2 regions of the Flavobacterium ginsengisoli genome follow, and region 2 is predicted to be linked to the other one. Evidence: riboswitches for the same ligand, from Rfam matches in the RefSeq annotation. Region 2 holds a riboswitch; the other holds the start of a gene.
The links. A riboswitch is a leader RNA that binds a small molecule or an ion and turns the genes downstream of it on or off. The one in region 2 is predicted to bind cobalamin.

Region 1 (3,420 bases), 2.2 Mb from region 2:
TAAATTAAATATAGGTACAAAACTACGTAGTTAACTACATATATACAACAAAAAAACTGCTGAGATCAGCAGTTTTAAATGTTTTTTATGATTTCAAACGATTTCTGTTAGAAAGATTTTACTCTTTAACCAAGACAATAACTGCTTTGTATCCCGTTCCAACATTCCATTCGCTTGACGAAATAACCTGACCTTTATCGTCATAAACTTTAAATTCAGCTGTATTTGGAGAGGCAAAACCTTCGTTTAATGCTTCAATATCAATTTTGTTGATTCCTTTTACCAAGTTTATTTTTACGCTTTTAAAGTCGCCAGTTAAAAATACTTCGGGTTCAATTACTTTGTCGTTTAAATATACTTTTACTTTATCGCCGTCTACAAAAGCTGCATCGCGATACATAATAGTTGATGTAACCGCTGTAGTGTTGAAATTGCCTAAAAATTGATTTCTTCTATAAAAAATGCCTTCAACATTAGCCTCTGGTTTGTATAGATTTTGATCTTTAAACAATTCGTCTGGATTAACTTGTAACGGTGCAGGTTTCTCAATAGGAGCAGGCGGGTTTTCTTTTGGCGCTGCTTCTTTAGGAGGAACAACTTCTTTTTTTGTGGCGTCTTTTGCCGGAATAGGCTTGAATTTATTATCGATTTCCTGTGCAAAACTGTGCAGTGAAAAAGAAATAAAGGCAATTATAAAAAATATTTTTTTCATCTTTTGTATATATTAATCTTGAAGGGTTGATGTAAAGATTAGATGCATCATAATCTTTTATATAAACATTTTATAGAACTAATTATTGCCCAATAAGATGTAATTTTTCTAAAAATTAACTTTATATTTTATAAAAACAAGTTTCTGCTGAAGCAGTTTTTAAATGCAATTTTGTGTTTTTAAAATTTTGATTATCAATGTTGTATCTTTATGTTTTAATCAAATGTAATAAGATATGATTAAGTTAAGTTTAGCCTTTCTTTTTTTTGTAGTTAGTGTTTTTTCTCAAGAAAATAAAACAGACTCAGATGTTAGAAAACAAATTGAAGATTATAATGCTTGCTTTTGTAGTGCCTTATTTGAAAACAATAAGGACATGATGCTAAAATTCTATACAGATCAATCTGTGTTAATGCCAGAACATAATAGGCAAAGAGTTGGAAAGAAAATGATTGCGGCGTTTTATGAACAATGGTTAGATCAGGCAAAAGTCAATTCTTTTCAAAAGACTATTTTAGAATTGCAGGATTTTGGAAATTATATTCTAGAAATTGGAAATTTTACTGAAAACCTGCACTTAAAAGACTTAAAACCGTACGCTTATTTAGGAAAATATATGGTTTTATGGAAAAAAACGTCTAAAAATAAAATGACTATCGCAAGCAGAAATTTGGGGTGCTAATAGTTATTTTGATGATAGATTTATTCCTGAAATTGATGACACAACAGTTCCTTTAACAAAAGAGTACACTTCGTCAGACAAATTGATTAATGAAGTAATAGAAAGAAACGGTTCTATTAAAAATTTGGTTCAGAATAGACTGGGAGCAGAGCATGCAAAAATGTTCACGCCAGATGCGATGTATTTAACGTACTATACGCCAATTCTTTCTGGAGAAAAAGATATTACAGCTTATTTTACAGAGCATGAAAAACCTGGAACTTTAAAAATTGAACAAATCTCCATTCAGACTTCGGGAGTTATTGTCACAAAAAAGGCCATTGTAGAATTTGGATTTTATAATGTCGATTGGCGTGACGGAACCAACCACGGAAACGTTAAAGGAAAAAGTATAAACGTCTGGAAAAGAAACGAAAAAGGAACGTTAATGCTTTTTAGACAAATGGTTAATCATGATTAAAAACTAAAAAACCGACTTCTAACTTGCAGACGCCATAGTTGAGTTATATCTTTGCGACTGATTTTGGTCTGTTTTTTCAATTCAGAAAAAGCAGTTAAAAGGGAATCAGGTGTAAATCCTGAACAGACCCGCTACTGTAAGTTCTATATAAGTCTTTAAACATTACTAATGCCATTGTACCGCTTTGCGGGGTGAGAAGGCCGTTTAAAGATAGAATAAGTCAGGAGACCTGCCACGATCACATAGTTTAAAACTTTCGTGGTATGAAGTTGATGACAAGATAATGACCTGCTATTTAGGATAGTTGGCCTATTTCTATGTTTTTGTAATTACTGCATCACGCAAAGTTTATTTAATAAAATCGTGATGTGTAATTTGAAGAAAACTTTATTTTCTGTTTTTGTAGTACTTGTTCCTTTTTTGCTTCATTCTCAAGCGGTGACTGATAGTTCGCGGGTTTTAAAAGAAGTTGTTTTAAAAGGAAAACCATATCAGGAAGTAATTCCTGTACAAAGCCTTTCGGGTGTTCTGCTCGAAAATCTCGCGACTCATAATGTCGCAGATGCTCTTCGTTATTTTGCCGGAACTCAAATTAAAGATTATGGAGGAGTCGGCGGACTTAAAACCGTTGATGTTCGAAACATGGGCACGCATCATGTTGGTGTTTTTTATGACGGAATTCAGCTTGGAAATGCTCAAAACGGTGTAACCGATTTAGGAAAGTATTCGCTTGACGACATGGAATCGTTGACGATGTACAATGGCCAGAAAAGTGAAATTTTTCAATCGGCTAAAGATTTTGCTTCTGCTTCTGCCATTTATTTACGAACCAAACGCCCATCTTTTTCGGGCAATAAAAAAACAAATCTATTGGTTCGTTACAAAACAATGTCTATAAATTATCACGATCCTTCTTTTAGATGGGAACAAAAGCTGAGCGATAAAGTCAGTATGAGTGTAAGCTCTGAATACATTAAGTCGAATGGACAATATAAATTTAGATACAAAAGAAAAAATCAAGACGGAAGCACTGCCTACGATACTACAGCAACGCGATGGAATAGCGATATTGAAGCTTTTAGGTTTGAATCTGGGCTTTTTGGGAAACTAAATAAAGGAGCTTGGGACGCGAAAGTGTATTATTACGATTCTGAAAGAGGCGCTCCAGGAGCTATTGTAGAAAATAAGTTTCGAGATGGTTTTCGTCAATTTGACAAGAATTTTTTCTCTCAGGCTTCCTTAGTTAAAGACGTTTCTGAAAAATATAAGTTTCAGCTAAAAGGAAAATTTGCTTACGATTACACGCATTATATTGCTAGAGACACAACCAATGTTTTAGGAGAAACCGTAACCGAAGGCGCACAATCTGATGATAGTTATTATCAGCAGGAAGCTTATTTTTCGGCTGTTAATATGTACAGCATTTTACCAACTTGGGATGTTTCGCTGTCGACCGATTTTCAATACAATAAATTAAATGCAACTAGAAGAGGTATTCAGACACAGTTTTCTTTTCCGCGAGCGTTATACCGCTTTAGTTTCTCTTGCCACTTCGTATCGATATGA
Region 2 (3,420 bases):
TTTAGCCAAATAATCATAATCAAATGAAATATGAAGAATTTATAGTCAATTTGGATTCAAGCAATCCTAAAAAAATTTGGCTAAAGCCTTTATTAGTAACTATAAACAAACCAACATCTAAAGATGTTGGCAATTCATAGAAATCTTTTTTTTAATTTTATTTTGAATTGCCTCCAGATTTATCTGGAGGTTATAAATTTGCTCCCAAAAAGGGCTTTAGCCAAACAATCATAATCAAATGAAAAAAGAACTACACATTTTCTTCACCTGTTTAATGTTCTACACCAGAATTCCATGTCCAAAAAACATTACGCATCATCCAGATTATTTAAATAAAGCCACAAGATATTTCCCATTTATTGGATGGATTGTTGGCGGTATTTCTTTTTTAGCTTTTTATCTTTTTTCATTTTTTCTTTCTTCAGAAATTGCTGTCATACTAGCAATCATTACTTCTATTTTAACCACAGGCGCTTTTCACGAAGACGGTTTTGCAGATGTCTGTGATGGTTTTGGCGGAGGCTGGACTAAAGAAAAAATCTTAATGATAATGAAAGACAGTGCAATTGGAGCCTACGGAGCAATCGGATTGGTTTTGCTTTTTTTACTAAAATTTAAATTGCTTGCAGAATCCGTTTTACTTTTTGCAAATAATATTCTTCTCATTTTCCTTTTGTTTATTTCTGCTCATTCATTGAGTCGACTTGCCGCAATAAGCATTATTTTCACACACGAATATTCTCGTGACGATGCTTCGAGCAAAAGCAAACCAATTGCAAAACAATATACTTGGAAAGAAGTTTTTGGATCTTTCTTTTTTGGCTTAGTTCCGTTAATTGTATTTTCTTATTTCGATTTGAAATTTCTGCTTGCTATTATTCCTGTTTTCATAACGAGATATTTTCTAGCGCGCTATTTTCAGAAATGGATTGATGGTTATACTGGAGATTGCCTTGGCGCAACACAGCAAGTTTGCGAAGTTGTATTTTACTTAAGCATTTTATTTTTATGGAAATTTATCTAGTTCGTCATACCGAAACAGTTTGTGAAAAAGGAATTTGTTACGGACAATCAGATGTTGATATTGCAAAACCTTTTGAGGAAATTTTTAGCAGAATCATTTCAGAATTACCTTCAGAGGCGATTATCTTTTCTAGTCCATTAAAACGTTGTGTTATTTTAGCCAAGCACATTCAAGAAAATATCAAAACCATTTCGTATCAGGAAGACGAACGCTTAAAAGAAATGAATTTTGGTGATTGGGAATTGAAAAGCTGGAACGAAATTCCGTCAGAAGAGCTCAATCCTTGGATGGAAGATTTCGTGAATATCAAGGTTTCAAACGGAGAATCTTTTATTGAATTACATGAAAGAGTTGGCCATTTTTTGTCGGAAACACTTTCAAAAATAAATCAGCCAACTGTAATTGTTGCACATGCAGGAATCATCAGAAGCATTTTATGCCATCAGAGTTCGCTTCCATTAAAAGACGCCTTCAATAATAAAGTTGATTTCGGAGAAGTTATAAAAATCAGTTTTTAATGCTAATTATTTATAATTTTTCATGAAACCTAAAACAAATTTGAATAATCAATATTTTTAACTTTATCTTTGCGACAAATTAAGGTTGTGTTTTTAATTTAAAAAATACATTAAAAGGGAATCAAGTATAATTCTTGAGCTGTACCCGCAACTGTAAGCTAAGTTCAAAAAAACGAACGCTTGCTGTAAACTACAAACCACTGTCACGCCGCGCGCGATGGGAAGGTAAACAGCAAGACGCAAGCCAGGAGACCTGCCTTTATAACAAATATCAAACTCTCGGGAAAAAGAGTGAAGAAATTATGACTTTAAAAAGATTTTTTACTTTTTGTTTATTTGTTGTGTGCCAGATTATTTCGGCGCAGAACGATTCTATTACCAGTCTGAAAGAAGTTTTTGTTTCAGATAAGAATTTAAAAACCTATTCGGCTTCACAATCTGTTTTAAAACTGAATGATTCTATAATCAATAAAAACGAGGCGCTCCTAACCGATTTATTGAACTTTAATTCGACTTTATATTTTAAAGAATATGGACGAGGAATGCTTTCTACGGTTTCTTTTAGAGGAACAACTTCTTCGCAAACAGCTGTTATGTGGAACGGAATAAACATTAATTCTCAAATGAACGGAAGTACCGATTTTAATACTATTTCGGGCTCAGATTATAATTCAATAAGTGTAAAAGCAGGTGGTGGAAGTGTAATTTACGGAAGCGGCGCAGTTGGAGGTACTGTGCATTTAAACAACGATTTGTTGTTTTTTAATCGTTTTGAGAATAATTTAAGACTAGATTATGGCAGTTTTAATACAATTGGGATTAATTACAAAACTTCTATTTCAAATAAAAAATGGAGTACCCAAATTGGCTTTTCTAAAAACAGCTCAACAAACGATTATAAATACTTAGATCGCTATACATGGAGAGGTGAACAGCGATGGAACCAAAATGGGCAATACGATATTATTACGTTAAATGCCAATGTGGGTTATAAATTCAATCAAAATCATATTTTAAAACTGTACAGCCAGACTTCAAACACTGACCGCAATACTTCTTTGGTTACAGAATCTGAAACGAAAAGCAAATACATAAATGGTTTTAACCGAAATTTATTGGAATACGACGGAAATTTTGGAAAATTAAAGACTAATTTCAAAACCGCTTACATTTTCGAAAACTATCAATATTTTGCCGATAATTCTTTAAAAAATTATACATACGGAAAAACGGAGAACTTGATTACTAAGCTTGACGTCGATTATCATTTATTTAAAGAGACACATATAAACGGAATTGTAGATTACAGTCGAACAAATGGTTACGGAACTAGTTTTGGAAGCCATATTCGTGAAATCAGTTCTGTCGCTTTGTTGGTTAGACAAGATTTTGGCGCTAACTGGAAGAACGAACTTGGGGTTAGAAAAGAATTTACAGACAATTACAAATCTCCAGTTTTATTCAATTTAGGATCTTCTTATAAATTCAATAATTGGTACAATTTAAAACTGAATGTTTCTAGAAACTTTAGAATTCCAACTTACAATGATTTGTATTGGAATCCAGGAGGAAATCTAGACTTAAAACCCGAAAGTTCTTATCAGGGAGAAATTGGTAATGTTTTTACATTCAAAAACCTGACTTGGACGCAGAATTTTTATTATATGAAAATTACCGATATGCTGCAATGGGTTCCAGGCGCAAACGGTATTTGGACTCCTAAAAACCAAGATAAAGTAAACAGTTATGGAACCGAAACCATGCTGAGTTGGAAAAAAAGTTATGGCAAAAACATTTTTGCCGCAAATGCTACTTATGCTTACACGGTTTCTCAGGATGAAAAAACTAAAAATCAGATCTTTTTTGTTCCGTTTAACA

Region 1: linked by a shared signal. The riboswitch ahead of P5P87_RS05970 (TonB-dependent receptor) and the one ahead of P5P87_RS21605 (TonB-dependent receptor plug domain-containing protein) in region 2 are both predicted to bind cobalamin.

What each region holds. Positions count from the first base shown of each region.
Region 1 covers NZ_CP121110.1:1,307,732-1,311,151, reverse strand. The annotation lists gene P5P87_RS05985 (hypothetical protein) at 119-712, opposite strand; gene P5P87_RS05980 (YybH family protein) at 948-1,394, shown strand; gene P5P87_RS05975 (DUF4440 domain-containing protein) at 1,477-1,854, shown strand; cobalamin riboswitch at 1,902-2,105, shown strand; gene P5P87_RS05970 (TonB-dependent receptor) at 2,230-3,420, shown strand; gene P5P87_RS05965 (TonB-dependent receptor domain-containing protein) at 3,332-3,420, shown strand, end outside.
Region 2 covers NZ_CP121110.1:4,557,009-4,560,428, reverse strand. The annotation lists gene P5P87_RS21615 (adenosylcobinamide-GDP ribazoletransferase) at 239-1,024, shown strand; gene cobC (alpha-ribazole phosphatase) at 1,009-1,542, shown strand; cobalamin riboswitch at 1,608-1,817, shown strand; gene P5P87_RS21605 (TonB-dependent receptor plug domain-containing protein) at 1,845-3,420, shown strand, end outside.